3 regions of the Streptomyces sp. NBC_00376 genome follow, and region 2 is predicted to be linked to each of the others. Evidence: riboswitches for the same ligand, from Rfam matches in the RefSeq annotation. Region 2 holds a riboswitch; each other region holds the start of a gene.
The links. Region 2 has a riboswitch for cyclic di-AMP ahead of OG842_RS05420 (M23 family metallopeptidase). Riboswitches for the same ligand answer to the same signal wherever they lie in the genome.

Region 1 (10,523 bases), 560 kb from region 2:
CCCGGTCAGCTCGCGGGCCGTGGTGGAGTACGCGAGGCAGGCGGGCTTCGGGTTGAGCCCGTAGGCCTCCGGGCCCGTCCTTCGCAGCAGGCCGAAGTTGTGCTCCCCGTTGCTCGGCCCGTTGCCGTCGTTGATCAGGTACGCGATCGCGCATCGCGGAGGCCGCGCGCAGACTCGACTTCCGTCCCAACGCCCTTGCCCAGTCCTTCGCGTTGGGGCGGAGCCGGACGATCGGCATACTCGCCCAGAACGCCCGGGGAGCGTTCACCGAACCGGTGCTGGTCGGGGCGGTCACCCACCTCGGCGGCCAGTAACAGGCGTACCTGCTCTACGACACGGGTTTCGACCCGGACACGATGGACGAGAGCGTCCGCAGCTGCGGGGAGTCGGGAAGGCGCGTGCCGGACGATGTCGCACTGGTCGGCGTGGACAACTGGGAGTACGTGATCAGCGGTCGGTGCTCCCGCCATCTCACCACCGTGGACACGGAGTTGGCCGCGCTGGGCGCCGTCGCCGCGGCCCAGGTGGAAGACGGCCACGACGCCCCCGGGACGCACGCCCACCCGTGCACACCGGTGGTCGGCGCGACGACGGCCGGACCGCGGCCGGAGGGCTGATCCGGTCCGCCCGGCGGCCCCGCGCTCACTCGGCGGCGGCGAGCCGGGGAGCGGGCTGGACGGTGACGAGTGCGATGCCCCCGCAGCACACGGCGAGGAGCAGCAGCTCGGCCGCGGAGGGAGCGGACGCGGTGCCGAGCGCCCAGTCGCCCAGTCGCACGGTGAAGGGAACGGCCAGTTGCACGGCGGCCGTGAAGACCGGCCCGCGGAGCAGGATGAGCCGGTGCTGTACGAGGTAGGCGGGTGCGTACACGGCCGCGCCCAGCACGACCGTGCCGCCGATCGCGGCGGGGGTCGGCGGGTGGGAGATCAGCGCGGGCAGCGCCATCGGGAGCAGCAGGCAGGTGGCGGCCGCGAGCAGTACGGGCAGCACGGCGAGCGGCGGCAGCCCCGAGAGCCGCTGCCGGTACAGGAACCCGTACCCGGCGAAGGCCACGGTCGCCGCCGCGACCAGCAGCAGCCCCGGCCCGTCCGCATCGCCCGCGTCCGCGCCGAGCGCCGCGTATCCGACCGCCGCCGCGCAGGCGAGTACCGCCCCCGCCGCCTTGCGCGGCCCGGACCGTTCGCCGAAGAACAACGCGCCCACGGCCACCGAGGCGCACGGCATCAGCGCGACGACGAGATTGGTGAGCGAGGTCCCGATGCGCGGGATGGCGAGGAGGGTCCCTGCCGCGTACCCGGCGAAGCCGAGCAGGCCCAGCAGCCACACGGTGCCCGGCTTGGCGGCCGCCCGGCGCAGATCGGACCTGCCCTCGGCGGTGGCCGCCGCGACGGCGGTGAGCACCAGACAGCACACCGCGGTGCGGCCCACGGCGACGATCAGCGGATCGGTCCCGGTGACCAGGGCGCCGGAGAGCAGCCACGTTCCGGCGAGCAGCAGTACGAGGACGGCCGGCATCGCTCGCCCTTTCCGTGGACGGGGGAGGAACGGGCGGCGGGCGCGGAGCCGTTCGACCCCGCACGACCACTTTCCTGCAGATGCCGACTATAGCGACGGAGTGGCCCCCACCGGGTCGTGCGGTCCGCTCACCGCCGTCACTCCGGCCAGGCCGAATCCAGGATGGTGTCCACGAAGTCGCCCCGTTCGAACCGGGGCACGTAGCGCGCCAGCACATCGGCCTTCACATTGCCGAACGTCGTCTCCGGCTTGGGTTCGATGCCTTCGGTGAAGGCCCTGAGAATGCGCCGCTTGAAGTCGGGGCGGGGGTGCAGGGCGACGATCGCCGCGCGGTCCGCCTCGCTGATGTCGTCGTACCCGATGCCCAGTACGTCGTACTCCACCCCCGCTGTCACGAGTGCGACCTCCGGCTCCATGAACGACGGGATCCCCGGCGTCGTGTGGAGCGCGATCGCCGTCCAGACGCGGCGGATGCTGTCCTCGGGCACACCGCGGCTCTGCAGGAACCGCCGTGCCTCGTCGGCGCTGTCCACCTCGAACCGGCGCCCGCTGGCACGGAACTCCTCGTTGAGGCCGAGATCGTGGAACATGGCCGCGACGTAGAGCAGTTCCGGGTCGAAGCTCAGCCCCCTGTTGTGTCCTTGGAGACCGCCGAAGAAATAGACGCGGCGGGAGTGGTGGTAGATCAGGTCGTCGGTGGTGTCCCGCACCAACTGGGTGGCGGCTGAGGTCAGTTCGGTGTCGGGAACCGTCACGGTGGTGGGGGCGGGGAGATCGGCGCTGCCGGCCATGGGAACTCCTTCGGCGTAAGGGACCTGTCGAATCGAACGTGAGCGACTTCGGCGCACGGGGCTCCCTGCGGCCCGGGTTCACGGGCGGGATCCGGGTGGTGCCTTGCGTGGCCGTCCACCGTCGGCCGCGTCCCGGTCCGCCAGGGAGAGATGGAGGTGGGCCAGGTCGTGCGGGACCGGTCCGTCGGGGCGGAAGAGCGGTGCGCTCGCCCCGTCGGCCGCCGTGGCCGGAGCGTCGGTGAGACGCAGACGGGTGCGCAGCCGCCCGTAGAAGTCGTGCGGGCCGAGCCTGATGACGCGGAGGCGGTGCGGTGACGCGTACACCCCGATCCAGTCCCCGGCGTCCAGCACGCCGCGCAGCTGGCCGTCGATGGTCACCGCGCCCTGCCCCGAGTGCGGCAGGACCCGGACGGCGATCGGTTCGTCGGCCGCGGCGATCACGGTGCGGTCGAAGGTCATGTGCGCCGCCACGGGCGTGAAGAGGACGGCGTCCATGCGTGGCGAGACCACCGGACCGCCTGCGGCAAAGCTGTAGGCGGTCGAGCCGGTGGGGGTGGCCATGATGACCGCGTCGGCCGAGTACGAGGCGAGGAGCCGTCCGCCGATGTAGACGCCGAGGCTGACCTGCCGGTCGCGGGCGAGCTTCTCCACGACGACGTCGTTGAGCGCGGTGACGTCCAGTGCCACGCCCCAGTCCTCCGCCGCGGCCTCCGCTTCGAGGTCGACGTGCGGGGGCGGCAGCATCGGGCGTCGTCCGTAGGCCATCAGGGCGTCGATGTCCTTGGGCACTTCGAGTACGCGGGAGGCCCGCATGGTCAGGGTCATGCGCTCATCGACCGCCGCCCGGCCCCGGTGGACGGCGTCGAGCGCCCGGACCACGTCCTTCGCCGGGACCTCGGTGAGGAAGCCGACGCGGCCCAGGTCGATCCCGAGGACGGCGCCGTCGTTCTTGGCGGCGATCCGGGCGCCGCGCAGGAATGTCCCGTCGCCGCCGAGCGTCACAATGAGATCGGGATTGCCCGCGACGTCGGCCTCCTCGCGCCCGCCGCGCCTGCGCCCGTCTTCGCGCCACACGTCGATGTCCGTGCAGGGGATGCCTTCGCGGGCGCACCAGTCGCGTACGACGCCCGCCGCGACGACGGCCTCGGGACGGCCCTGGTGTACGACGACTCCGACCCGTGCCACGCTCATCCCGTCCGACTCCCCGTGTTGTGACGACGGCCTGTCCTCACCCCACTGTGCGGGAGTCGGGGGTGGGTCCGCCCGTCGTCGGGCCGTCACGGCGCCCGGTCGGGCGATCCGGCCCGCGACGGCGGCCCGGACGGACACGTGCCCGGCCCGCCTGCGGATGGTCTCCGCCGCCGGGCCGGGCACGGCACGGAACAGGTCCGGGTCAGGACTGTGCGTCCTCCGGAATGCTGACCAGCCAGCGGGTCTCCTTGCGGGGCCGCAGGTAGAACGCCCAGTAGAGCGTGGCGACCGCCGTGATCCCGCCGGTCCACAGCAGGTACTCGGTCTCCTGCTGGGTCAGGATGTACGCCAGTACGGCGATCAGCAGGACCGGGATCGCGGGCCAGAGCGGCATGCGCCAGGCCGGCGCCTCGCGGTGCGCGCCGCGGCGGCAGAGCAGCGCGGCAACGGCGACCAGCAGGTACATCGCGGTGACGGAGACCCCGGTGACGCCGTACAGGGTGTCGAGGTTGACGAAGCAGAGCGCCGCGCCGGGAACGCCGACGACCAGGGTCGCAACCCACGGGGAGCCGAAGCGGCCGAGCCGGGACAGGGCGTTGTTGACCGGCCCGGGCCAGGCCTTGTCACGGGCGGAGGCGAACAGCACCCGCGAGTTCTGGATGACCATCACGATGCCCGCGTTGATGATCGCGAGGGCGACGCAGAGGCTGACGAAGGTCCCGACGGCCGAGTTGGACCAGGCGGCGACCATGGTGTTGAGGTCGCCCGAGGTCAGTGCCGCCAGGTCTGGGGCGCCCAGCGTGATGGCGATGACCGGGACGAGGATGACCGCCGTGGAGATGGCGAGGGTGGCGAGCACGGTGCGGGCCACGTTGCGCCGCGGGTTCTCCAGCTCCTCCGAGAGGTAGACGGCCGTGGAGAAGCCCTGGGTGATGAAGAGCGCGATGGCGAGCCCGGAGACCACCATCATCGCGGTGACGGTCGAACTCCCGCCGCCCGACGAGGCGACCGAGCCGTGCACCAGTGCCAAGGCACCGCGCTCGGAGTGCGCGAAGCCGAGTACGGCGACGACGGCCGCCGCGATCACTTCGAGGACCAGGAAGATGCCGGTGATCCACGCGTTGGCACGCAGGTCCAGCAGACCGGCGAGGGTGGCGAGCACCATGACGCCGGCGCCCGCGACGGAGGCCGGGATGTGCACGATGGGAGCGAGGTAGTCGGCCGTTCCCATGGCGATGACCGGGGGCACGATCATCACGACCAGCAGCGAGAGCACGAAGACGAGCCACCCGGCGAGCCGCCCCGCCATGGTCGACACCATGGCGTACTCGCCCCCGGCGCTCGGAATGAGCGTGCCCAGTTCCGAGTAGCAGAAGGCGACCGCGATACAGAGCAGCGAGCCGATGGCGATGGTGAGGGCGGTGTACGTGCCGAGGCTGGAGAACAGGTCCGGCACGACCACGAAGAGGGTCGAGGCGGGCGTCACGCAGGAGAGGGTGAGCAGTGTTCCGCCCACGACGCCGATGGAACGCTTGAGCTTCTGTGGGGTGGGGCCGGTCGCTGGTGCGAGCGCCTGGGGAGCGCTGAGCGTTTCGGTCATCGTGCGGTTCCGATCAACAGGTGCGGTGTTCGAGCGCGGGAGCGGTATCGCCTCCAGACGAGGACGTGGTGAGTGGTTTCGTCACTCCCAGCGCGACATGCAATCCTGACGTGATCCGCAGGTCAATAGGTGTTCACCTTCGGAATTCGTTGTTCCGAGGGCCCTATTCGACGATTTGGCGCTAACAACGCGTCAAAGCACGGGGATCGGGGGGTGCGGGAACCGCAGCCGGACCCGGTGGAAAGTTTCCCCCATTTCCAGCATCCGGAAGGGCGGGGCCGCCGGACCTGGGCCGAAGTGCGGGGCTCACGGGTCGCGCAACCGCTGTCGTGGTGCCAGCCTGGAGACATGGCTTGGGCGTCATGGACGACTTGCGGTGTGTTCTCGGGACGCGGTGGCGTGCTCACGGACGAGGTGGGTGTGCTGTCCGGGGACCTGACCGTTCACACGACCTGGGCGGATGACTCGGCCCAGGTCACTGTGCAGTACACCGGTGCGATCGACTGGTTCACCATGTCGGGCAGTCCGGTGCGGTGCTGTTCGGAGGAGGACAGCCGTAGCCTGCACGACGCGGTGGTGCAGGCGGTCCGGGGCGGGGAGGCGGCGACCGTTCCCGTACTGCCCCGCCGCGAACCACGGCGACAGGCGGCGGAACCCGCCCAGGAGTGACGCGGCCCGGCATCACCCCGGGGCGTCGCGGCCATGCCCCACATCGGAGCCGGAGTCACGGAGGGCCGCGGCGACCAGCCCCGAGATCTCGCCCCTCGACACTCCCCCGCCGCCCACCAGCCGGTCGAATACCAGCCCGTCCACACAGGCCAACAGCGTGAGCGTGCGGCCTTCGGCGTCGGCCACCCCCCGCGCACGCAGGAAAGCCCGCACGGCGTCACGAGCCGCGTTCTCCCGCGGCACAAGAATCTCGCGCAGCTCCGGGTGGCGCATGCTCTCGACCGCGCACGCGTAGCGGGCGAGCGACCGCTGCCGCCCCGCTCCCGTCAGCCGCCGCTCGACGAAACCGGCGAGCCCGTCCGTCAGTTCACCGGCGTCGCGCATCACCGGCGCCCGCTCGCCGGCCGCCTGGAGTTCCGCCTGGTCGTGCGCGACGAGCCGTCTGACGAGCGCGGTGAGCAGGGCCTGACGGGTGCGGAAGTACGCGGAGGTGGTGCACGCCATGACCCCGAATCTCGGCCAGGGGGCCTGCCAGGCACTGGAGGACGCGGCGACACTGGCCGCCGCGCTGTCCGGCGAAGCGACCGTCGAGTCGGCGCTCGGCCGCTACGACGCGGAGCGTCGGCCCCGCAGCCAGTCGGTCGCGCGGGCCGCGCGGCAGGCCGGCCGGATGGGCCAACAGCTGTCCCACCCGGCGGCCGTCGCGCTGCGCAACGCGGCGATGCGTCTCGCACCGTCCCGTGTCACGATCCGCACGATCCTCTGCCACGCCGACTGGACACCCCCGAGGCCGGGCTGACCTCGGGACGGAGCACCCGGCCGTGCGGCAGCGGTGTCGCGTACGTCAGTAGGCCCCGAAGACGTTGTCGATGGAGCCGTACCTGGCGGCCGCGTAGTTGCACGCCGCCGTGATGTTGGCGACCGGGTCGTAGCTGTCCATCGAGGTCCCGGGCACGTGGTAGGCCCGGAACGTCGGATCGATGATCTGGAGGAGACCCTTGGACGGCGTCCCGGCGGCGGCGTTCGAGTCCCAGTTGTTGATGGCCCGGGGGTTGCCGGACGACTCGCGCATGATGTTGCGGTGGATGCTGTTGTAGCTGCCCGGGATGTTGTGCTCGGCCATGACGGCCAGCGACTCCTTGATCCAGCCGTCCAGATCGTTGGCGTACTGCGCTGCCGGTGCGGCGACGCCGGCGGACTGCGCCGGAGCCGCCGAGGCGGTGTGGGCGCCGAGCAGCGGCAGCAGGAGAGCGGCGGCGCCCGTGCCCACGGCGATGAAACCGCGGGTCAGCGGGGTGGACTTGCGACGGCGGTACGTACCCGTTGCGGACATGGTGGATTCCTCTCCGTCGCCTGCGAGGTGAGCTGTCGGGTTCAGGCTGGAGATGCCTGGCCGCACACGAGCGCGGCTTCACCCCGAGCCGTTCCGGATTCCGGACCGGCGGCTTACCTGGGTCCCCCGCTCCTGCCGTGCATGGGTGGTCGGATGGCCGGACAGCGGCAGGATTCGGCGTTCCGTCCGGATTGACGGTGACCGTAGGCGAGAAGAGCCGAACGGGACAAGACCCCAATTTCCGAATGCAATTCACCCACAAGATCGATTAACGGGAATTTCGGTAATCCACCTCACACCGCACGACCCGCTCCCCTTGCGCGGAAAGGGAACCGATCCATGAGGCACAGCATCCCGCGGGCCGAACGTGACTCGCGCCACGAATTCACAAAAGCGGGCATTTCGCCCAGCGGCCGCCGAGGCCCGGTGACATTGCCTTTCCGCCCCCCGGTCGTTACAGTTTTGATGTCCTGTTGTCTCCGATTGAGGTGGACGTTGCGCATCTGAGGTTCGCGAACATCACGCCGTACGGCTTTGCCCGTGCGCCCGTCACGCAGTAGCAGTGCTTCGCACTGCCCGTGACCCCGCGTGGATGCGACCTCGGTGCATGAGCCGTCCCTCGATCTTCAGGACCGCCGCATCTCCCTCCGCTCCCCGGTCGCCGCGTGGTGCTCGCATACGAAGCCCCCTTCACTGCGCTTGCGAATGCGAGGAACACCATGGCGACACCCACCACCCCCCACGCCTCCCTCACCTGCTCGGCCCTGGCCTTCCGGTGGCCGGACGGCACCACCGTCTTCGACGGGCTCTCGCTCAGCATCGGCCGGGGGCGCGTCGGGCTCGTCGGCACCAACGGCGCCGGCAAGTCCACCCTGCTGCGGCTGCTCGCCGGTCAACTGCGCCCGTCCCAGGGGGCAGTGACCGTCGGCGGCAGCCTCGCCCACCTTCCGCAGAACATCACCCTCGACACCACGCTGCGGGTGGACCGGGCCCTGGGCATCGCCGAGCGGCGTGACGCGCTGCGCGCCATCGAGGCCGGGGACGTCGACGAGAAGCACTTCGAGACGATCGGCGACGACTGGGACGTCGAGGAACGGGCCCTGGCGACACTGGGGTCGCTCGGCCTCGGCGGCATCGAACTGGACCGCACCGTGGGGCAGTTGTCCGGAGGGGAGACCGTCCTGCTCCGGCTGGCCGCGCTGCTGCTGGAGCGCCCCGACGTCCTGCTCCTGGACGAGCCCACCAACAACCTCGATGTGTTCGCGCGCCGCAGGCTCTACGAAGCCGTCGACTCCTGGCGCTCGGGCGTACTGGTCGTGGTCAGCCACGACCGGGAACTGCTGGAGCGCGTCGACCGCATCGCCGAACTGCGCACCGGTTCGGTGAACTGGTACGGCGGCGGCTGGTCGGCGTACGAGGAGGCCGTGGCCGCCGAGCAGGAGGCCGCGGGGCGGATGTTGCGCGCCGCGGAGGCCGATGTGCGCCGCCAGAAGCGTGAACTGGAGGAGACACAGGTGAAGCTGGCCCGGCGCCAGAGGAACGGCCGGAAGGCGGAGGCCGAGGGCGGCCTCCCGAAGATCCTGGCAGGCCGCCGGAAGCGATCGGCACAGGAGTCGGCGGGCAGGCTTCGCGGCGTCCACGAGGAGCGTCTCGACGAGGCGCGCGAACGCCGGGAGGAGGCCGCCGACGCGATCCGCGACGACGCCGAGATCCGCGTGAGCCTCCCGCACACGGCGGTGCCCACCGGGCGCACCGTGCTGCGCCTGAACGGGCTGCGCCCGCGGTTCGGCAGGCTGCGCGAGGGCACCCTCCAGGTGAACGGGCCGGAGCGCATCGCGCTCGTCGGCCGCAACGGCGCCGGCAAGACGACGCTGCTGCGCACGCTCACCGGTGAGCTGGCCCCGTTGTCCGGCGATGCCAGGACCTTCGTACCGGTGCGGTTCCTGCCGCAGCGGCTCGATGTGCTGGACGACGGACTGAGCGTCGCGGCGAACGTGGCCCGGATGGCGCCCGGGGTCACCGACAACCACATCCGCGCCCAGCTCGCGCGCTTCCTCTTCCAGGGCAAGCGCGCGGAACAGCCGGCGGGCACACTGTCGGGCGGCGAACGCTTCCGTGCCGCCCTCGCGGCGACGATGCTCGCCGCACCGGCCCCGCAGTTGCTGATGCTGGACGAGCCGACCAACAACCTCGACATCGCCAGTGTGCGGCAGCTGACCGGTGCGCTCGACTCCTACGAGGGCGCGCTGCTGATCGCCAGTCACGACCTGGCCTTCCTCGAATCGGTCGGTGTCACCAGGTGGCTGCTGGTCGGGGAGGAGCTGCGGGAGACCGGCGCGGAGGAGGTGGCCGAACTGCTACGCGGCCCGATCGGTTGATGCCCGGGCTGTCGGCCTCGTGCGCCTCACAGCCGCCGGACGCGCAGCACGCCGGTCAGCATCGGGAGGGTGAACTCGCCGCGGGCGGTCTCGGGTCTGCTTGCGAGGAAGGCACGGATCCGGCCCAGCAAGGCCTCTCGCTCCGCTTCCGGCATGACGAGCAGCCCCGCCCGCGTCGCGACGGTCGCGACGCGGGAGTCGGCGGTGCGGTGCTGCCCGTGCGGGAACCCGGTCTGCTCCGGGGAGCCGAACCGGGCGGTGCTCGGCGTACGCGACCGCCGCCGCGCCGAACGACGAGGCGTGAAGCAACTGTTCGTCACGATCCATGCGGTCACGCTAACCGCGCTGTCGGCGGGTCGACTACCTCCTGGCCGCAAGTCCGGCAGCGGCGCCGGAGGGCCGCCGGCCGAACTGCGGTCGCTGGGACGTGCCCGTACCGGCCGGACCGGGAAAAGGGGTGCGAGCCTTCGTACGCCGGCGGCCCGCACCCCTGCCGGGGTCAGAGCCTGTCGATGATCTTGTTCATCTGCTCGATCTCGGCGGTCTGGGCCGTGACGACGGCACCGGCGAGCTTCTTCGCCTCGGCGTTGTCGCCGTTCTTCTGCTCGTCCTCGGCCATGGTGACGGCGCCCTGGTGGTGCCCGATCATGAGCTGGGCGAACTTCTTGTCGAAGTCCTTGCCCTTGGCGGCCGCCAGATCGCTCATGTCCTTGCCGGACATCATTCCGGGCATTGCCGAGCCGTCCGAGCCGTGATCCATCCCGGGCATGTCACCCATCGAGGACGAGGACGAGGGCAGCGGCTTGCCCCACGACGTCAACCAGCCCTTCATCGTGTCGATCTCGGGGTCCTGGGCCTTCTCGATCGCGGTGGCCAGCTTCTTGATCTCGGGGTCGGCGGCGCGGCCGTCGGCCAGCTTCGCCATCTCGATGGCCTGCTGGTGGTGCGGGATCATCTGCTGCGCGAACTTCGCGTCGGCATCGTTGAACTCGGCGCCGGGGGTGGCCGGTGCGGAGGCACCGGCCGAGCCGTGGTCCATGCCGGGC
Region 2 (10,523 bases):
GCGGCGCCGAGGGACTGGACACGTACGCGGCGCAGGTCGCCGCCGTACAGAACAGAGCAAGGAACCACCGTGCAACCGCCACCGCCTGACACCACCCCTGACACCGCTCCCGCGGACGCCCTGAACCCGGACACGAATGAACCGGACATGAGCGGGATCGTGGGCAGCCACGATCTGCTGCTCGTCACCCTCGACACACTGCGCCACGACGTGGCGGTGGAGCTCGCCGCCGAAGGACGCATTCCGCATCTGGCGCGTCATCTGCCGGGCGGTGTCTGGGAGAAGCGGCATGCGCCGGGAAGCTTCACCTACGCCTCCCACCAGGCGATCTTCGCGGGATTCCTGCCGACGCCGGCCGGCCCCGGACCGCACCCCCGGCTGTTCGCGGCGCGTTTCGCGGGCAGTGAGTCCACCGCCTCCGGCACCTTCGTCTACGACACGCCGGATCTGCTCTCCGGCCTCGCCGAGGTGGGCTACCGCACGGTGTGCATCGGCGGTGTCGGCTTCTTCAACCGGCAGCCGCCGCTCGGTTCCGTACTGCCGGACATGTTCCAGGAGAGCCACTGGGAGCCGGAGTTCGGCGTGGCGTCCCCCACCTCCTTCGAGGCCCAGGTGACCCGTGCCGAGAAGGTCGTCGCCGGACTCCCGGCGGAGCAGCGGCTGTTCCTCTTCGTCAATGTGTCCGCTCTGCACCAGCCCAACTGGTTCCACCGACCGGGGGCCACCCGCGAGGCGGGCGACTCCCGCGCCACCCACGCCGCCGCCCTGGAGTACGTCGACGCCCACATCGGCAGGCTCTTCGCCGCCGCGAGCAGTCGCCGCCGCTGCTTCGCCATCGTCTGCTCGGATCACGGCACGGCGTACGGGGACGATGGATACACCGGGCACCGGCTCGGTCACGAGTCCGTCTGGACCGTTCCGTACGCGCACTTCTTCCTGGAACCGGGGGCCACCGCACCATGAGCCGCACCACGACCGCCGCACCGGCCGTCCGGCCGTACCAGAGCTATGTGTACGCCTACCCGCACAAGACCGCATACCGGCCGCTCGCCGACCGGCCGGGGCTGCGCGAGCTGTGGGCGGCCGAGCGCAAGGACGCGCTCTCGCTCTACCTGCACATCCCGTTCTGCGAGGTCCGCTGCGGCTTCTGCAATCTGTTCACCCGGATCGGTGCCCCCGGCGAGCTGACGACCCGGTACCTCGACGCGCTGGACCGGCAGGCCGCCGCGGTCCGGGACGCGCTGGGCGACGACGGTCCGGTGCGGTTCGCCGCGGCGGCGTTCGGCGGGGGTACGCCCACGTTCCTGACCGCGGCGGAGCTGGAGCGGCTCTGCGACATCGCGGAGAAACGGATGGGCGCCGACCTGCGGTCCGTTCCGCTCTCGGTCGAGACGTCGCCGTCGACCGCGACGGCCGACCGGCTGGGCGTCCTCGCCGACCGCGGGACGACCAGGATCAGCATCGGGGTGCAGAGCTTCGTCGAGGCCGAGGCGCGGGCCGCCGTGCGCCCGCAGCGCCGTGCCGATGTGGAGGCGGCGCTGGACCGGATACGTGAAGCCCGCATCCCGGTCCTCAACATCGACCTGATCTACGGCATCGACGGGCAGACCGAGGAGAGCTGGCGCACCTCGCTGGACGCGGCGCTCGGCTGGCGGCCGGAGGAGCTGTACCTCTATCCGCTGTACGTGCGCCCCCTGACCGGACTGGGCCGGCTCGGTGCCGACAGCGAGGCCGCGGCGGACGCGGCCTGGGACGAGCTGCGGCTGCGGCTGTACCGCGCGGGCCGGGACCACGTCCTGGCCCATGGCTACGAGCAGGTGTCGATGCGGATGTTCCGACGCGCCGACGCCCCGCGGACGGACGGGCCCGACGACTACGCCTGCCAGACCGACGGCATGATCGGCCTGGGGTGCGGCGCCCGTTCGTACACCACGAAGCTGCACTACTCCTTCGACTACGCGGTGGAGATGCGGGAGGTGCGGGCGATCATCGACGGCTACACCGCCGCCGAGGACTTCTCGCACGCGGAGGTCGGACGGTACGTCGACGGCGACGAGGCACGCCGGCGCCACCTGCTTCAGTCGGTGCTCCAGGCCGAGGGGCTGCCACTGGCCGACTACCGGGAGCGGTTCGGCACCTCACCGGCCGACGACTTCCCGCTCGAGCTGGCCCGGTTCGAGGCGCGCGGCTGGCTCGACGCGTCGGCCGTGGCGTCCGGACGGCTGCGGCTCTCCCCCGAGGGCCTGGCCCACTCCGACGCACTGGGCCCGGAACTCTTCTCCCCCGAGGTGCGCGCCGCGATGGCCGCGTACGAACTGAAGTGAGCGCGTCGATGGACCTGACGATCCTCTACCGCGGGCCGCTCTCCTCGTGCGACTACGACTGTCCGTACTGCCCGTTCGCCAAGCGGCGCGACAGCCGGGAGCAGCTGCGCGCCGACCGGGCCGCACTGGAGCGGTTCACGGCGTGGGCCGCGGCGCAGACCGGTGACCGGATCTCGGTCCTGTTCACGCCGTGGGGCGAGGGCCTGGTCCGCTCCTGGTACCGCCGTGCCCTGGTCGAGCTGGCGCAGCTGCCGCACATTCGCCGGGTCGCGATCCAGACCAACATCAGCAGCCGTACGGGGTGGCTGGCCGAGGCCGGTGGGGCGGGCCGCGAGAAGATCGCGCTGTGGTGCACGTACCACCCGGGGCAGACGCCGCACGAGCGGTTCCTCGACAAATGCCGGGAGCTGACCGCGCTCGGCATCCGCCACAGCGTCGGTGTGGTCGGGCTCGACGACCACCTCGACGAGGCGCGACGGCTGCGCGCAGAGCTGCCGGACGAGGTCTATCTCTGGGTGAACGCCGCGGAGGGGCACACGTACACGGACGAGGAGGCGGACCGCTGGACGGCCATCGACCCGCTCTTCCCGTACAGCCGGCATCCGCACCGGTCGGCCGGGCTGCCCTGCCGGACCGGTGAGTCGGTCATCTCGGTGGACGGTGACGGCACCGTGCGCCGCTGTCATTTCGTACCGGCGGAGCTGGGCAATCTCTACGACGGGAGCTACCGGCGGGCGCTCGGTCCGCGGGCCTGTCCGCTGGCGGTCTGCGACTGCCACATCGGGTACGTGCACCTGGAGACGCTTCCGCTGTACGACGTCTTCGCGGGCGGTGTGCTGGAGCGGATCCCGGCGGCTGTGGTGCCGTCGCTCGCCGGACCCGCCTGAGGCTCAGGCGGGTCCGGCGGGCGACGGCACCACGGACCCGGACCGCCGTCTAGAGCGGCAGGAGGTCCGGGCGCTTCGCTTCGACGTGGTCGCCGGAGGACTCGCCGCGCAGCCGCCGGCCGATCCACGGAACCAGGTACTCACGCGCCCAGTGGATGTCGTCGCGCCGTACTTCGAGGGTGCCGCGCTGTGCCTGCGGGGGCCATTCCTGGTCGGGGTCGGCCGGTACGTCGATGCCGAGGACCTGGGCGGCGCGCAGCGCGACCCTGGTGTGTCCCTCGGGCGACAGGTGGAGCCGGTCGTCGTCCCAGGCACGCCGGTCCTGGACGGACCGCAGCGACCACAGGTCCAGGACCGGGCAGTCGTAGCGGTCGGCGATGGCCCGCACATGGGCGGTGTAGGTGGCGATCTTGCCGCGCAGATGGCGCAGCACGGGAACGCCGCGGGTGTCGAAGCCGGTGGTGACCATGACCGTGCCGACCGCCCCGGTCAGCTCGGCGACCGCGCGCTCGAAGCGCTCGGCCACGTCGTCGGGGTCGGTGCCCGGCCGGATGATGTCGTTGCCGCCCGCGCAGAAGCTCACCAGGTCGGGTGCGAGCTCCTTGGCGCGCGGCACCTGCTCCTCGACGATCTGGTCGAGGAGGCGTCCGCGTACGGCGAGATTGGCGTATCTGAAATTCCCGTGCGCGGAGCCTTCCGCGCCCGTCGTATCGGGGTCCGGGAGCTGGTCCGCGAGAAGTACCGCGAATCGGTCCGCCCAGCCGACGAAGGTCCCGTCCGGGCCGGGGTCGCCGACTCCCTCGGTGAAGCTGTCGCCGATCGCCGCGTACGACCCGATGACGCCCTGTCGGTTGTTGACGCCACGTTGGTTTTTTCTCGAATCGTCTGCCACAAACGCTTATCCTGCACCGCCGAATGTGACCTACGCGACCGTAATAAAGGGTTGACGGGTGGTGAGATAGACCACCCGGTCAGTTTTTGGTAAAGGGGGAATAAGCAGAAGGGGCGGTGCGCCGCCGCGCACCGCCCCTTCCGTGTTGCTCAGGTCATGCTTTGTCGCTCAGCTGCCCGGCCGTTCGGCTCAGACGTAGATGCCGTGCGAGGCCAGGAAGGCGATCGGGTCGATGTCCGAGCCGTACGCCGGGCCCGTGCGGACCTCGAAGTGCAGGTGCGGGCCGGTGACGTTGCCGGTGGCGCCGGAGAGGCCGACCTGCTGGCCGGTGCTCACGGCCTGGCCCGCCGAGACGGAGATGGAGGACAGGTGGCCGTACTGCGAGTAGTGGCCGTCGGCGTGCTTGACGACGACCTGGTTGCCGTACGCGCCGCCCCAGCCCGCGGCGACGACGGTGCCGGAGGTGATGGACTTGACGCTCGTGCCGGTGCCGACGGGGAAGTCGATGCCGGTGTGGCTGCCGCTGGACCAGTTGGAGCCGGAGGCGCGGTAGTTGGTGGTGTGATTGCCGGGGACCGGGTGGACGTAACCGGAGCCGGTGTTCTGGGTGACGGCCGGGGCGGAGGCCGGGGCCTTGGACTCCGGGGCGGCGGCGGAGGACTTGGCCGGGGCGGACTTCTCGACGACCACCGAGGGCGCCTTCGACGGGAGGGCCGAGCCGGTGCCGGCGCCGGTGGGCGCGGCGTTGCCGGAGGCCTTGACGCCGAGGGTCAGCTTCATGCCAGGGAAGATCAGGCTGGGGTCCTCGCCGACGACCGTGCGGTTGTCCTGGTACAGCTTCTGCCAGCCGCCCTTGATCTGGTGCTCGGCGGCGATCTTCGACAGGTAGTCGCCGGAGACGACGGAGTACGTCGTGGTGGCGGCCTGCTTCTGCGCGGCCGGGGCGGCGTGCGTGGCGGCAGCCGACTGCGGCGCGGCGGCCGGGGCGGCCTGCTCCGCGGCCTGGGCACCGGTGGCGCCGAGCAGCGGCAGTGCGACGACGGCGCCGCCGGCGCTCACCGCGGCGACGCCACGGGCGATCGTGCTGATCTTCGAACGACGGTGCTTACCCGATATGGGCATGGCGTGTTTCCTCTCCGGCGCCTGCGAGGTGAGCTGTCGGGTTCGGGCTGGAGATGCCCGGCCGCGCTGAGCGCGACTTCACCCCGAGCCGGCCGGATTTCTCCGGTCGGCGGCTTACCTGGTTCCCCCGCTCCTGCCACGCGATGAGTGGATGTGAATTCCGGACGGCGGCAGGATTAGGCGGTCCGACCGGATTGACGGTGACCGTAAGCGAGTCGGGATGACGAGAACAAGCCACGGGTTCCACACGGGAATCCGCGCCGGGGAAATCGGCGCGGAATTCCGGTCACACTCCGTGGATTAAGGATCTTGGCTTTCCGCGCGGCGCACGGATTACCCGACTCTCCCGTCGCCACACACCGTCACGGATATGATCCCGCTCACGAGGCATCCCCCATGTCCCTTATAAGCAGGCCATGTTCGGGCATATGCCCCTATTACGGACATATGCCTCTCATCATCCCCGTCGGAGCCTCAGCACCCGGGCGTCGAGATCACCCCGGAGCCCGGTGTGCAGCCCCTGGTGCAGCAGTGCCGAACCGTGGTGCACCGCCCCCGTGTCCAGGCAGGTGTACGTCGCCGCGGGGTCGAGCCCGCGCAGCCGCAGTACCGGGGGCCGCTCCCCGTACCGCTGCGCCTCCAACCACATCAGGACCACTGCGTCGTCCCCATGGACGTACTGGACCGCGCTCAGTGAGCCGCGCGGCGCACGCAGCCGGTACTGCTCGCCCTGCTGCACGACCGGCCGGATCTCCTTGTAGAGGTCCACCCAGGTCCGCGCCTCCGCCAGCTCCGCCTCGCTCCACTCGGTGAGGTCCCCACCGACCCCGAGCACACCGGCCATCGCGCTCACGAAACGGAAGCGCAGCGAGCTGACCCTGCCGTTGAGCTGGTCGTTCGGGCTGTCGGTGACCCAGGCGGCCATCACCCGGGCCGGGTGGAGGTGCCCGAAGCCCTCCTGGATGGCGAGACGGTCGAGCGGGTCGGTGTTGTCGGAGGTCCACACCTGGTCCGTACGGGACAGGATCCCCAGGTCGATCCGGCCCCCGCCGCCCGAGCAGGACTCGAACGCGACCGCGGGATGCGCGGCCCTGAGCCGGTCGATCAGCGCGTACAGGGCGTCCACATGCTCGATCCACAGCTTCTGCGGGTACCCCTCGCCCGGCCAGCCCGCGTCGGTGAAGCAGCGGTTGAAATCCCATTTCACATAGTCGACCGGAGTTTCGGTGAGCAGTGTGTCCAGCTGTTCCCAGAGATATGCCTGCACATCGGGGCGGGCCAGATTGAGCACCAGCTGGTTGCGGTACTCCGTCCGCACCCGCCCGGGGAAGTGCTGAACCCAGTCGGGATGCGCGCGATAGAGATCACTGTCGGCATTGACCATTTCCGGCTCGACCCAGATACCGAACTGCATACCGAGCCCGTGCACTTCGTCGGCGAGCGGCTTCAGCCCGCCGGGGAAGCGGTCCGGATTCGGTGTCCAGTCACCGAGCCCGGCCCGGTCGCTGGTCCGCTGCCCGAACCACGCGTCGTCCACGACGAACAGCTCGACGCCCATCGCCGCGGCCCGCTCGGCAAGGGCCCGCTGCTGGTCCAGCGAGATGTCGAAGCCCGTCGCCTCCCAGGAGTTGTAGAGCACCGGCCGCAGGTTCGCCGCGTCCGGGATCACATGGGCCAGCTGCCAGGCGTGCCAGGCGCGGCTCGCCCCGCCGAACCCCTGCCCGCTCCACAGACCGGCGAAGACGGGCGTGGTGTACGACTCCCCCGGCGCCATCCGCAGCAGTCCGGAGTCGTCGTAGCCGGCGCCTCCGGTGATCTGTACGAGCCCGTCGGGCAGCCGCTGCACGGAGATCCGCCACGACCCGGACCAGCCGAGTGCGCAGCCGTACACCTCGCCGCTCTCCTCGGTCGCGGCGCCGTCGGCGTCCAGCGCGACCCAGGGCAGGAACTGGTGGCCGGTGTGGCCCCGCCTGCTGGAGATGACGCTCTCGCCATGGATCAGCTCCGCCCGTTCGAGCCGTGATTCCGCCGCCCAGCGCCCGTGCAGCCGGCTCAGCCGCCAGCCGTCGCGGGCGGGCAGCGACCAGGCGGCCGCGTCGGCGCGCAGCAGTTCCAGCGGCGGGCCGTCCGGGCCGGCGTGGGCGACGGTGGCCCACCGCTCCACGACGTCGGAGTCGTCCCGCATCCGGTAGTGCAGGGTCAGGGCGAGCCGGTGCACCGAGTCGATGAAACCGATCCGCAGCTCGTCCCCGTCCGCCTCGGCCGCGCCGAAGGCCCACTCGGTACCCCGGACCTCGGGGGTACGCACCGAGAGGGCCGGGCGGACGAACCTGGGCCCGCCCTCCACCGGATACTCCTCCCGGCCGTCGAGGTGGGACTCGAAGGCCCTGAAGGGCAGCTCCGGTGCGGCGGCCAGCGCCTCGGCCGCCGCGAGGCCGATCCTCGGCCCCCAGTGCAGATGGACCAACTCGTCCTGCTCGGTCAGTCGCAGTGCGTAGCTGCTGCTCGCCCCGGTGAGCAGCCAGGTCCGGCCGGTTTTGCCCGTCTCGATCATCGCATCCCCACATTCGAACAGTTCCGCACATCATCGACCATCGGTCGGGTGCGGGCAACGGCCCGGCGAGGAATTGGCCGGGCGGATTCAATGCGGGAGAACCGGAGTTCGCCCGGGTATCGACAGGGAAAGGCCGAGATGATTGCCTGAAGAATCAATGTCGTATCGTCGCGGGAGTGGCCTTGCCTGCGACTCGCGCCGGCATCAGACACTCCAGGAGTCACCGTGACGCAGCAGTTGCCGCAGATCCCGTCGACGGAACCCGAACTGGCGGGTGTCCGCAACTTCCGCGACGTGGGCGGGCTGCCCACCGTGGACGGGCGTCGGGTGCGGCACGGGCGGCTCTTCCGCAGCGGTCACCTCGCGCACGCCACCGCCGAGGACGCCTCGTTCCTCGGCGGCCTCGGCCTGCACACGGTCTTCGACTTCCGCAACGCGGCCGACCGCCGGCTCGACGGGCTGGACGTCGAGCTGCCGGGCGTACGGAATGTGAGCATCCCGCTCTCCGACCCGGCGGACGGCTCGCAGTTCTGGCACATGGTCCGCGACGGCGATGTCGAGCAGCTGCGCTCGATCCTCGGCGACGGCAAGGGGACGAACCGGATGATCGCCTCGTACCGCTCGATCATCCGGGACCGCACCGCCGAGCACAGCCGGGTGCTGCACGCTCTGGCCGAGGACAGCGTGCCCGCCCTGATGCACTGCGCGGCGGGCAAGGACCGGGCGGGGCTGTCGATCGCGGTGTCACTGCTCGCCGTCGGCGTCGAGCGCGAGGCCATCGAGGCCGACTACCTGAAGTCCAACGACGCCCACCGCCGCTACAAGGTGCGGCGCAGCGACACCTCGGCGGACGGCATGTCGGCCGAGGTGATGGAACTGCTGAACCCGCTCTTCGGCGCCCATGCCGAGTATCTGGAGGCGGCGTTCGCCACCATCGAGGAGACCTGGGGCAGCACGGACCGCTACTTCTCCGAGGGTCTGAAGCTCACCCCCGCGACCCGGGACCGGCTGCGCGACCGGCTCCTGGACGAGGCACGGTAGCGGGCCCGGTCAGCCCTTGCCGGCCACCGCGAAGAGCATGTAGAGGAAGGCCGCGACGATGTGTCCGGCGATGAGGTAGGCGAACAGCCGGATCACGACGCCGCGCGGAAACTTCCGCTCCTGGGCCTCGTAGTTCTTGCTGGACCCCAGCGGGTCGAAGTTCTCTGAATCGGACATGACGGTCCTCTCTGGCGACCGGGGGAGCCGGTCTCAGCGACGGTGGATACCGCTGCCGAGGCACAGCTCGGCGGCGGGGCTCTGCAGCAGGGTGTGGACGAAGAGCAGCTCGGCACCGTCGCGGTCGACGGCCGTGATCCGGTGCGGGGTGAGCGAGTCGAAGTGCGCGCTGTCGCCGGGGGCGAGGTCGTGCACGGTCTCCCCGAGCCAGACCCTCAGGTGTCCGGTGAGCACGTACAGCCATTCCTCGCCGGGATGGACGCGGACGAGATCGCTCTGCGCGGCCTGCGGGACCCGGACGCGGAGCGCTTGCATCGCCCGGCCGGAACCGCCGGCCTGCCGGTACATCCAGCCGTCCGCCTCGGCCCCCTCGAACTTCCCGCCGCGGATGATCGCGTCACGTTCCGGGGGCTTCTCGCCGAGCAGTTCGGAGACCGTCGTACCGTAGATCCTGGCAAGACCGAGCAGCATCGGCAGCGAGGGCTGGCGGCGGCCCGTTTCGAGCCGGGAGAGATGGGCGGGCGAGAGCCCGGCCCGCTGAGCGGCGGTCTCCAGGGTGAGACCACGGCTCCGACGCAGATCGCGCAGGCGTGGTGCGACTCCGGGCAGCTCGTCGGCCGCCCCTCCGTCTGGAGGATTCATGTACCCATTGGGCCAGGAGCCTGCCTGAGAGGCAAATTTCTTGCCTCTCAGGCAAAGATCTCCGGGATCAGCGGTTGGCGACCGCCTGCTTCACCAGTGTCCTGCCGAAGTCCCACATCAGCCCACCTCCGCTGTGTGCGTCATCCATCACAGCGGTGAACGCCGTGACGAACCGGTCGACGTCCGCCTCGTCGATCACCAGCGGCGGAATCAGCTTGATCACTTCCAGGTGGTCCCCCGAGACCTGGGTGAGGATGCGGTGCTTCTGGAGCAGCGGCACCACCACCATCTGCGCGAAGAGACCCTTGCGGGCCGCCTGCAGCATGGTCCAGCGGCTGCGCAATTTGAGCGAGGACGGCCGGCCGAACTCGATGCCGGTCATCAGCCCGCGCCCGCGCACCTCGTGCAGCAGCTCGTAGCGGTCGACCAGTGCGGTCAGCCGGTCGCGCAGCAGATCACCGGTGCGGCGCGCACGGGCGACGATCTGCTCGTCCTCCATCACCGCGAGTACCGCGAGCCCGGCCGCCATCGCCTGGGCGTTGGAGCCGAAGCTCGCGGAGTGCACCAGGACCCGGTCCATCGACGAGTAGACGCGGCGGAAGATCCAGTCCTTGCCCAGGGTCGCCCCGACCGGCACATAGCCGCCGGAGAGGGCCTTGGCGACACAGACCAGATCGGGCTCGACGCCCTCCTCGTGCTGGTACGCGTAGAAGTCGCCGGTCCGGCCGAGGCCGGTCTGCACCTCGTCGGCGATGAGCAGGGCCTTGTGCTTGTGCAGCAGCTCCTGCGCCTCCCGCAGGAAGCCGGGCGGCGCGGCGTGGACGCCCTTGCCCTGGATCGGCTCGACGACCAGGGCCGCCACGTCGCCGCGCTTCAGCTCGCGC
Region 3 (10,523 bases), 6.5 Mb from region 2:
GGTCGGCGATCCGGTCGATCACGTCCGTGACCCCGACGGCCTCGGTCAGCGTGGCAGCGAGGTGCATCAGGTGGTGGTGGGCGGTCGACCGGCCCGGTGCGGCCGGCGGTGCGGGGTGCAGAACCCTTGACGTCTTTGAGGCAGGGGCCGGGGAGGCCGGGGCGATGCGGACGCTGAGGCCGGATACGTCCGGGTAGAGGTGGAAGGACAGCCACCGGTCCGGTGGGCGCAGGGCGGTGAAGGAGGTGGCCTCCTGGCTGAGCACCGCGGCCCGGTAGCGGTCCTCGACGACTGGGTCGTCCAGCCACGGCAGGACCTGCCGTGGCAGGGCGTCCAGCAGGTCGGCGGCGCTCGCGCCGAGGAGGTCGGCGGCGGTGGTTGTGATGAAGGTGATCCGGCCGTCGAGGTCCAAGGTGCAGCATCCTCCGGGCAGGCGCTCGGCGAAGTCCGCCGCTGCCGCCCTCTGGGTTGGACCACGGGCACGGGCACGCAGGGGGGCCAGGACCTGCGGCTCGGAGCCGGGCAGCAGCGGGTGGCCGCTGTCGGCGGCCTGCCGCAGCAGAAGGCCCAGGCGGCGGCAGGAGGTACGGACCGCGCTGCGTTCGTGCCGGGTCAGCGGCGATGGATGCGAGCTGGGCCACCGCACCACCAGGGCGCCCCAGGTGGTGGTGCCGGTGGTGATCGGGGCAGCGGCCGCCGAGAAGGGATAGGGCAGCGAGAGCGCCATCTGCGGGTAGTGCCGCGCCATCTCTTCCTGGCCGCCTATCCAGACCAGACGCCGCTCGCGCACGGCGTCGGTCGCCGGGGTGCGGGCCGCCAGCGGCACCTGCGTCCAGTGCGCGGCGATCTGCCGGGGAACCCCCCGCAGCACCGCCAGCCGCAGCACCCTCCCGCCCGGCGGCAGCAGGTAAACCAGGCCCCCGGAAGCATCCGTCTCCCGCATGAACTGGTCCAAAGCGGCGCCGAGTAGACGCATGCCAGAGCCTGTGCCAGTGCCGAAGCTGGCAAGGTCCCTCATGCTCTCACCCTCCCCAGCGGCACCAGGCAGGAATCCCTCCAGGCGCCTGAAGCGACTTCTGGCCGCCTCCGCACTGATGCCCAGGCCGGCACCGATCTGCGCCCAGCTCGCCCCGGCTCGCCGGTCCGCCAACACCGCACAGCGCACCAGCCGCCCGGCCAGCCCCGGCACCTCCGCCACCGCGGCAACATGACGGCCTCCCGCTCCTCGCCCCGGACACGAGTCGCTCGCCCGCTGGGCGACGGCCTCCACCTGCGTCAGGAGATCCGCTTCCGCGAACACCAGCGCCTGCCGCGCCTCCGCCGCCGCCTGCCAGCGACGCCTGGCCCGCCAGGCCGCCTGCCGGTGCGCCTGATGGCAATACCGCCGACCCGGGCCTGCCGACTCAGGCAGCGGAGCTTCGCACCAGCCGCACCGATCGTCACCCATATACCGATCGTCGCCCATATAGGGAAAATATGCTCTGCTGCCGTGACGACGTGCTGCACATGTCCACCGGGGCGGTGGCGGCTGTACCTATGCGTCGACAGGCATACGTACCGATCATATCGGCATCAAGATGCCCAAACTGCTTACAGTAAACGGCAGGGCTGGCTAGCCCTCCCGGGCGGCGGCGAGGTGTGCGTCCACGGCGACGACGCCGTCGACGCCCTGGCACAGGCCCACGACCACCGGGACGAGACGTGGTTCCGGGACGTGGCCCCGCAGGGTGACGACCCCGTCGTGGACCTCTACCACGACGGTGCCTTCGCCCAGGCCGAGGATGCGTCCCAGGACGTCCTGCTCGACCTCGCCGCGGATCTCTACATCGGAGCGGATGAAGGCGTCGAGCAGGTCGCTGCGGCTGACGATGCCGGTGAGGAGCCCGCCATCGCCGACCACGGGCAGCTGCTTGACGTGCCGCCTGCGGAGTTCCCGCGCGGCCCGGGGGATCGTCCAGTCGGCGCGGGCGGTGAAGACGGGGCTGCTCATGAGCGCGCCCGCGGTCCGGGCCCGGGCCTTGCCCCAGGCGCGCTCGTCGTTCCCGTCCTGCCCCTGCGGATCGGGCATGCCGGTCTCGTGCCGCAGCACGTCGGACGCGGACACGACGCCGATGGGGGCGCCGTCGTCGTCGACGACCGGGGCCGCGACGATGTCATTCGCGTCCAGCAGGGCGGTGACCTCCTGGAGTGGTGTGTTGGGGCGGAGGGTGAGGACCTCCTCGGTCATCACGTCGCCGACCGTACGGCGGTGCAGCATGGCACCGACCTCCTCCGCTTTGCGACGGGCAGCCGAGATCGGACCGCCCGGGCGGACGACGCGCGGCGCACCGGCCTCTGGGGCCCTGCCGACTCGTCCACGCCGTCTCCCCTACCCATGACAGCACCGCGCCGCTCCACCGACCAGTGACGTTCGGCCCGGCGGGGAGGGCCGGCGGTCCCACGGCCAGGAGTGCGGCCGAGTGCGCGTTGGATGCTGGCAACGCTGAGCGCCAGGCCCTTGCGTCGATGGGGATGATCAGGTCGCCCCCTGACTGCTTCCTCAGCGTCATCGAGCTACGGGCTTCAGCTGCGAATACTCAACACTGTCGGCACGACGCGGGCCATCGTCGTCCTGACCTCCTCGAAGAGAGATCCGGCTCTTCCACTCGGCTATACGTCCCTCCGTCCGGATGCCGCAGGAGATTCACTGTGGGACCTACGTCACTCCGCTGCCATGGGGTGTGTAGAGATCGAGGAGCCGGATCCGGGTGGCTTGTAGCCGGTGTGTGACCACTTCCAGGACGCGGCGGGTCAGTGCGAGGCCGAATGCGGGATCCACTTCGCACAGCTCGTGTACGGCATTCGCGTCGAACTCGCGGGCCCGTACCAGGCTGTACCTCAGCCCCCAGTCGCCAGGCATACGGGGGGACCAGCCAGGACCAGCCGAGCAGATCGCCGTGGCCCAGCGTCTCCACCGTGGCGGCGCGGCCTCCGTGTGCCTGGAGGTCGAGCGTGCCGGCGCCGGCGCGGATGATCCAGAACCGGTCGGCGGGGTCGCCCTCGTTGAAGATCCGTGTCCCTGCGGGGAACGAGACCTCGTGCGAGCAAGCCATCATGGTCCTGGCCCTCCGCCGGCAGTCCGTGGAGAAAGGTGCTGTTCATCGGTGTCCTCCCAGGTTCCGGCCGCCGCGGTTGCTCCGCACGGTGCCGACCGTGTCCACACCCCCAGGCTGCGTCAGCGGCAGGTTGCGCACTTGGGCCGAAAGGTCCCGCTGGTGTGCCCCTTGCGGCCTTGTTCCGTAGCGCGGGTCGGCCACGGGCCTGGGACATCAGCCGAAGAGGCTCCGCATCCGGATCGTCCGTATCCGGCGCCTGTGCGTCTTCAGGGCCCGAAGCCGCGCGCCTGACCCTGGCCTGCTGGATCCCGTGCTGGCCTGGCTCGTGCAGTCGTTCTTGCACGACAACCCCTAAGGTCCGCACCATGCCCCGTCTTGGATGGCTCGCCCGAAAGCCGCTGGGCAGCGTCATGGGCAGCAGATGAGGCCGCGTTGCGCAGCCTGCCGCTGCGCCTCATCCACGCCGAGGACTGGCCCGTATCCGTCGCCATGCCGGGTGAGCAGCTTCGAGACGCAGGAACGTGGGTCCGACCGCATGCTCACCGAGGTCGCAAACGACCTGCGGGGGCGCCATCCCGGGCTCGACATGACCACCGGGCGGCTCTCCGCACGCCCCCCCAGCGGCCCTGTCCGCCGAGGCGAGCGAGGCGGACCTGCTGGTGCTCGGCTCGCGTGGGCTCAGCCGCACCATGGTGTTCTTCATCCACTCGTTTGACATAGCCACGATCAGTGGCATCGAGCGGCCGGTCATCCTCGTGCGGGCGACCAATCGGCCGGACGACGAGCCACCGCCCCCGTACTGACCCCTATCGTGACCTGGTCGTCGGTGTCGACGTCCATCAGCCCTGCGACGCGCTGCCGGCTTTCGCCTTCGACGAAGCCGTACGGCGTGACTGCGTACTGTGGATCGTGCACGGTTGGCCACTTCCCTCGGTAGTGGCCCAGGATCCCCTGTTCGATCAGGGGTCCGCCAGGAGACGGACGCGAAAGTCGACCGCGCGCTTGCCTAACTGCTGATGCCCTGGCGGCAGAAGTGCCCGTCGCTGGACGTCGTCGAGCAGGCACTTGTGGGCTCTCCCGGAGAGCAGTTGGTCCACTGCACCGCCGACGCGAGTAATAGTCAATACCTGTGGATCGTTGAAGTTATCGCCTGATAATCCGGTGCCATCGGATCTCGCCGTCGTGCCATTCGTCGGTGGGTGCGAGGCCTGCGGCAGTAGCGACGGCAGCGGATGCCCGATGTTCAGGGTGGATGTGGGCGATGACGCTGTGTACCGGCTGCCGACTGAGCCAATCGACGAGTCCTCGGGCTGCCTCGGTGGCGATGCCGCTTCCTTGCCACAGGGTGCCCACCACCCACGCGACCTCGGCAATGGGGCCGTGGCCAGAGGGGCTGACCGTCGCCTGGACTGTGCCGGTCAGGCGGGACTTGTCACGGAGCCGGATCACCCAGTTCAGCCAGGAGATGGCCGGATCGGGGGAGCCTGCGGTCATGCGCTGGTAGCGCGAGCGTAGGGCTTGCGGGGTGTCCGGAGTGCCGCCGATGAAGGTGTGCAGGGCCGGATCGGACAGCACTGCGGCCATCTCCTCGGCGTGCTCGACGTGCAGCGGCAGCAGGTCCAGCCTCCTGGTACTGATGGCCTGGGGCTTGAGGGTGCTCATGCCGCGACCGCCTCGGGGCGTTCGACGAACTGGCCGCGTTCGAAGCGGGCTTCGGCGCGGACGAGGGCGACGAGGTGGGGTGCGTTCACGGCCCGCCACCGTTGCTGGGCGGACTCGACGAGTTCGAAGACCATGGCCAGGGCGGCGGTGCGGGAGCCGGCGCCGCGGGTGACCTTGGTCCGCAGCCGGACGGTGGAAAAGATCGACTCAATGGGATTCGTGGTCCGCAGGTGGATCCAGTGCTCGGCCGGGAAGTCGTAGAACGCCAGCAACTGATCCTGGTCGTCGGTGATCTTCTTGACCGTCTTGGGGAACTTCGCGCCATAGAGCTGGGCGAACGTCCTGACCGCCGCCTCGGTGTGGTCGTGGCCCTCGGCGTTGTAGATGTCCTGGATGGCCTTCTTCGCGCCGGGCTGCGCGGATTTCGGCATGGCGTCCAGGACATTTGCGGTCTTGTGAACCCAACACCGTTGCTCGCGGGTGGCGGGGAATAGCTCGGCCAGAGCCTTCCAGAAGCCCAGGGCGCCCTCCCCGACCGCGAGCACCGGGGCTCGCATGCCCGTGCGGGCGCAGTCCCGCAGCAGGTCAGCCCACGACTCGGCGGACTCGCGGTAGCCGTCCTTGAGCGCGACCGGCTCCTTGGAGCCGTCAGCCCGGGCCCCGATGAGCACCAGCACGCACGCCTTGGCCTCCTCCAGGCGGACGTTGAGGTGGATGCCGTCGGTCCACACGTACACGTAGTCGACCTCGGACGAATCGCGGTCCTTGAAGCCGGCGTGGTCGGCCTGCCACTGCGCCGTCAGCCGGGTGACCGTCGTCGCCGAGAGCCCGGCGGAGGAGCCGAGGAACTGCTCCAGAGCGGGCACGAAGTCGCCAGAGGACAGGCCATGCAAGTAGAGCAGGGTCAACACCTCGCTGATCTTCGGGGACTTGCGGCACCACGGAGGCAGGATCGCTGAAGAGAACCGCTTACGCTCACCGGTCTGTTCGCCGACGCGCTTGTCGTTCACCCGCGGCGCCTTCATCTCGACCACGCCGGCCGCGGTGGTGACCTGCCGGGGCTGGTGATAGCCGTTGCGGACCACCAGACGTCGCCCCCTGCAGTCGCGCTCATCGGCCAACTCAGCCATACGCGTTGGCTTCGGCCTCCCGTGCGACGGCCAACATCCGCCGAGCGCCTTCCCGAACAACCTCATCCAACAGCGAACTGCCACTCGGCCTGGCGCCGTTCTCGTTGACTACCGTGAGCACGGGCGCGCCTTCCCGGCCGACGCGGCAACGTCGACCTTGCTCGATGACCTACCGATCGATCCATCGGGAAGGTACGCCTCCTTCCGTCACGAGTGATCCACAGGTACTGAGCATCGCTCGCCGACGCGGATCTCGTGGTCGTCGGCCGCTGTATCCGCTGGTCCCCCTGGGAAGCCACATCGACCCGATCGCCCACGCGGTGATCCACCGCTCCCCGGCACCCGTCGCCGTCGTCGCCCACGACTGAACGACGTGCCCGACACGGAGGTTTCCATGCCGGCACCGGCACTCGGGGCGATAGCCGTGGAATCTGCGGAGTCCCTCGCAGAGAACCCAGCGACGGTCCCGGCGATGCACAACGCGTAGTCATCCGGTGGGGCTCAGGCGGAGCAGGCGCGGCATCCAACCGGAGTGACGGAGGTCGACGATGGCTCAGAACACGGCGGACGGCACGCACGGCGGCGCACAAGGAAGCGGGGCTGACTCGCCGACCTCGGAGAAGCATGCACCGCACGACCGAAAGCACGGAACCGAGGCACCCGGGGGCCGTCTCTTCCCGGGCCTCACGAATCCTCTCGGCCCGCGCGCGATTGAAGGTCTCGCGGACATGAGGTGTCTGTGCGACACGCTCGACCACGCGACCGGCCAGCTCATCGCTCGCTCGACCACTTCGGCAGCGACCTCGTCGTCAAGCCCGCCGGCCCGCGTCGCCCTGGACCAAGCCCTGGCAGCCGCCGCCTCGCGAGGTGCCCCGGTGCGCGCGGTGTGAGTGCGGCAGCGCCCGCTGCTCGGATTCCTCGACGAGCAGGCCGCGCTCGAGTCGTGTCACAGGCAGCTGCACGAAGCGACCGCTGCGCGTTCCGCCGCGTACCAGCCATGCAGTGCTGCGGGGCACCCGGCGGGTCGAGGCGCCTGATGATCAAGACGCTTAGAGAGATTGTGAGATATCCGCCCTCAGCGAACGGCTAAAACAGCCTCTTACCTGGGACTTTTAGTGGATCACCAGGATCATTCCTCCATCCTAACCTTCTGTACGTCCTGTACATTTTTCACGGAAACCGGTGCGGCCCCGTGCAGCGCCCGTACAGACCCCGTGCAGCCCCCGGAGGAAAGGCATCGCCATGCTGTTCCAACCCACCGCCCGTCACGTACTGCCCGAGTTCACCGAGCGCACATCCAACGGGACCCGCACCCTCGACCCGTACTCCAAGCTGCTCTCCGAACGGATCGTCTTCCTCGGCACCCCGGTCGACGACGCCGCGGCCGGCGATCTGATCGCGCAGCTCATGTACCTGGAGCACGACGCCCCGGACCGGCCCGTATCGCTCTACATCAACTCGCCCGGCGGCTCGTTCGGGGCCATGTCCGCGATCTACGACACGATGCAGTACCTCGATTGCGAGGTGGAGACCTACTGTCTCGGCCAGGCCGGTTCCTGCGCCTCCGCACTGCTCGCCGCTGGCGCTCCCGGCCGGCGGCACGCACTGCCCGGCGCGCGGGTCGTCGTGCGGCAGCCCGAGCTCACCGAGCCGGTGCGGGGCCGGCCGTCCGACCTGGAGATCGAGGCGCGGGAACTGGAGCGGGTCCGCGCGATGCTCACCGCACTGTTGACCCGTCACACGGGCCGCACCGAGGGGCAGATCACCGCCGACACCGAACGCGACCTCATCCTCGACGCGGCGGGCGCCAAGGCGTACGGGCTGGTGGACCACGTCCTGGAGAGCCGGAATTCCTCACTCCCGCCGCACGGCGCGAGGTGAACGCCCGATGCGGCCACCGGAGTTCCCACCCCTGCCCGCACTGACCCGCGCCGAGGGGGAGTTCATCGACCACTACCTCGAAGTCCTCGACCAGGTAGGCCGGATCAACCCGGCCCGAGGCAGCGACACCTATGGCGCACTGCGCGCCGCACAGGCACTCGTGGCGCGGTCACGGGCGCTGCGGGACGCCCTCGCCTTGATGCACGAGCGCGGCGAGGCACACATCCACGCCGCCACGCTCGCCCGGGCGCTGCGCGTGCTGGACGGGGAACGGCGGGCCGGACGCGTCACCGTACCCCCTGCACCGGGCAGTTGACCGACTCCCGCGCCCGCGTGCCGGCGGCGGGGCCCGCCCAACTCCCCCTGCCTCGCCGTCCGGCGGCCCTTCACCCAACTCCCGTACTCGACACGCCCGACGGCCTCACCGAAAATCCTCGCTCGTTCGGCGTAGGAAGTCCCTCTCCCGAGGGACCATTCAACTTGCGTTTCGCGCGTGAACAGTGAGCGGAATCCTGCCTTCCGTGCCTGGTACGAACCCCTTCCGGATCACCGGCGGAGCGTCAAAAATCACCATGCCCACCCGAACGGATCAGTCGTGAGGAGCCTCACAAATCCCTGTTCAAGCTCGGAAATCCGGCAGCCGGTAAGTCAAGATCCCTGGGACGACAAGCCCCCGCCACCGCGGCGGGGCGGTCCGGGCGGACGCCGAGTCCTGCCGCCGTCCGGATGCCTGGTCGACAGAAGTGGATCGGCAGGAGTGGAGGACCCGAGCACAACGGGTCGACCTGAACACCGGTCGACCCTCGGGGTGAAGCCGCCGAACGCGGCCGGGCAACTTCGCCAGCCCGAACCCGACAGGTCATCCTTCACAGGCGGCTGACGAAGGGTTGCGCATGACTGCGCAGGTTCATGTCCCGTCTCTGCTCGTCCGGGCCGGTACGGCCTCGGTTCTCACACTCGCCGCCGTCGGCGGCACCATGTTCGCCCCGGGCGCCGCGACGGACGCCCAGGCGGCGACGCTGTCGATGAAGGCGCTCAAGATCGCGGCATCGAAGAAGGGGTCGCCCTACGGTTGGGGGGCCACCGGCCCGAACCGCTTCGACTGCTCGGGGCTGACGCTCTATTCGTTCAAGAAGGCGGGCAAGAGGCTTCCCCGCACGGCCCAGCAGCAGTACAACCGGACGCGGCACATCTCGGCCTCGCACCGCAAACGCGGCGATCTGGTCTTCTTCCACTACGGCCGCAGCGTCTACCACGTGGGGATCTATGCCGGTAAGGGCAAGATCTGGCACTCGCCGAGGACCGGCTCCGTGGTGCGGCTGGAGAAGATCTGGACCAAGAGCGTCTACTACGGCCGGGTCCGCTGAGGCGGGGCCCGTCCGGCGGGCCGGGGCCGTCGCCCCTCCCGCGCTCAGTGCGGCAGCGGGCCGGTCACCAGCACCAGCCCCAGCGCGGTGAGCGCCGCGCCGCTGCCACCCTCGATGGCGCGCGCGGTGCGCGGCCGGCGCAGCCACCGCCCCAGCCGGTCCACGAGGAGCGCCACCGCCGGGAACCAGACCAGCGCCATCGCGACGACGATCGCCGCGAGCAGCAGGGTCCTGGGCAGCGGCGGCTGCCCGTCGGGGACGAACTGCGGCAGCAGGCTGAGGAAGAGCACCGGCGCCTTGGGATTGAGCGCATTGGTCAAGAAGCCCTGCCGCAGCGCGCGCACGCGTCCCCGGTCCGCGGGCCGGTCCTCGGGACCGTCCCCGTCCGGGGCGCGGCGCCGGGCCGCGCGCAGGGCGCTGATGCCGAGGTACAGGACATAGACCCCGCCGAGCAGCTGGACGGTACGCAACAGGGCGGGCACCGCCACGAGCACCGCGGCGAGCCCGGCGACGGCCAGGGCGGTGTGCACCAGCAGGCCGCCGGCCACGCCCAGCGCGCTGGCCACCCCCGCGCTCCGGGAGGCGAGCGCATTGCGTACAACGACGGTGAAGTCCGCGCCCGGCAGCGCGACCATTCCTGCGGCGACCCCGGCGAAGGCGATCAGTTGTGCGTCCATGGGTCCACCCTGACCCGACAGAGCCTTTAGCATGTACTTGGAATCTTCTGGGTCTGCCAAAAGGAACGCTTAATGTACGACCCGACACGGCTGGCGGCGCTGGTGGCGGTCGCGGAGGCCGGATCGATCACCCGGGCCGCCGCACGTCTGGGCTACACCGCGCCGGCCCTCTCCCAGCAGCTCGCCAAGCTGGAGCGGGAGGCGGGCGCCGCACTGCTGGTACGTCACCACCGAGGGGCCCGGCTCACGGCCGCGGGCGAACTGCTGGCCGGACGCGCCCGGCGCGTCCTCGACGAGATGGACCAGGCCCGCCATGAGCTGGCCCGCCTCTCCGGACTGTCCGGCGGACGCCTGCGGGTCGGCACGTTCACCACGGCGGGCATCCATCTGCTGCCACCGGTGCTGAGCGCCTTCCGGCGTGCCCACCCGGATGTGGAGCTGGCGGTCACCGAGTACGAACCGCCCCAGGGGGTGGCGGCGGTGGCCGCCGGCGAGGTCGATCTGGCGCTGACCCATGTGTACGAGCCGGCCGCCGCGACGCCCTGGCCCGCCGGGGTCTTCGCAGAACCGCTGCTGGTCGAGGAACTGGTGCTGATCACGGCGGTCGGCCAGATGCTGTCCGAGGGCAGCGGGAGACTGCCGGTGACCGAACTGGCGGGCCGGCCGCTGATCAGCAGCGCGCCCACGCATCCGCCGCGACGCGGGGTGGAG

Region 1: linked by a shared signal. The riboswitch ahead of OG842_RS02950 (transglycosylase SLT domain-containing protein) and the one ahead of OG842_RS05420 (M23 family metallopeptidase) in region 2 are both predicted to bind cyclic di-AMP.
Region 3: linked by a shared signal. The riboswitch ahead of OG842_RS34280 (C40 family peptidase) and the one ahead of OG842_RS05420 (M23 family metallopeptidase) in region 2 are both predicted to bind cyclic di-AMP.

The regions. Positions count from the first base shown of each region.
Region 1 is NZ_CP107960.1:614,080-624,602, forward strand. It holds gene OG842_RS02910 (substrate-binding domain-containing protein) at 357-617, shown strand; gene OG842_RS02915 (DMT family transporter) at 643-1,515, opposite strand; gene OG842_RS02920 (HD domain-containing protein) at 1,653-2,306, opposite strand; gene OG842_RS02925 (NAD(+)/NADH kinase) at 2,385-3,497, opposite strand; gene OG842_RS02930 (APC family permease) at 3,700-5,097, opposite strand; gene OG842_RS02935 (hypothetical protein) at 5,446-5,766, shown strand; gene OG842_RS02940 (TetR/AcrR family transcriptional regulator) at 5,779-6,270, opposite strand; partial or broken gene OG842_RS02945 (FAD-dependent monooxygenase) at 6,260-6,565, shown strand; gene OG842_RS02950 (transglycosylase SLT domain-containing protein) at 6,611-7,099, opposite strand; cyclic di-AMP (ydaO/yuaA leader) riboswitch at 7,102-7,257, opposite strand; gene OG842_RS02955 (ABC-F family ATP-binding cassette domain-containing protein) at 7,819-9,477, shown strand; gene OG842_RS02960 (hypothetical protein) at 9,504-9,812, opposite strand; gene OG842_RS02965 (DUF305 domain-containing protein) at 9,977-10,523, opposite strand, start outside.
Region 2 is NZ_CP107960.1:1,174,050-1,184,572, forward strand. It holds gene OG842_RS05395 (STM4014 family protein) at 1-89, shown strand, start outside; gene OG842_RS05400 (STM4013/SEN3800 family hydrolase) at 148-963, shown strand; gene OG842_RS05405 (STM4012 family radical SAM protein) at 960-2,324, shown strand; gene OG842_RS05410 (STM4011 family radical SAM protein) at 2,333-3,211, shown strand; gene OG842_RS05415 (SGNH/GDSL hydrolase family protein) at 3,261-4,103, opposite strand; gene OG842_RS05420 (M23 family metallopeptidase) at 4,293-5,225, opposite strand; cyclic di-AMP (ydaO/yuaA leader) riboswitch at 5,229-5,385, opposite strand; gene OG842_RS05425 (alpha-galactosidase) at 5,683-7,779, opposite strand; gene OG842_RS05430 (tyrosine-protein phosphatase) at 8,005-8,820, shown strand; gene OG842_RS05435 (DUF6126 family protein) at 8,830-8,997, opposite strand; gene OG842_RS05440 (helix-turn-helix domain-containing protein) at 9,031-9,639, opposite strand; gene OG842_RS05445 (aspartate aminotransferase family protein) at 9,707-10,523, opposite strand, start outside.
Region 3 is NZ_CP107960.1:7,630,843-7,641,365, reverse strand. It holds gene OG842_RS34320 (SpoIIE family protein phosphatase) at 1-1,018, opposite strand, end outside; gene OG842_RS34315 (CBS domain-containing protein) at 1,613-2,257, opposite strand; partial or broken gene OG842_RS34310 (cyclic nucleotide-binding domain-containing protein) at 2,696-3,095, opposite strand; gene OG842_RS34305 (hypothetical protein) at 3,755-3,898, shown strand; gene OG842_RS34300 (GNAT family N-acetyltransferase) at 4,239-4,757, opposite strand; partial or broken gene OG842_RS34295 (IS256 family transposase) at 4,754-6,008, opposite strand; gene OG842_RS34290 (ATP-dependent Clp protease proteolytic subunit) at 7,133-7,768, shown strand; gene OG842_RS34285 (hypothetical protein) at 7,776-8,084, shown strand; cyclic di-AMP (ydaO/yuaA leader) riboswitch at 8,486-8,658, shown strand; gene OG842_RS34280 (C40 family peptidase) at 8,662-9,135, shown strand; gene OG842_RS34275 (LysE family translocator) at 9,180-9,812, opposite strand; gene OG842_RS34270 (LysR family transcriptional regulator) at 9,885-10,523, shown strand, end outside.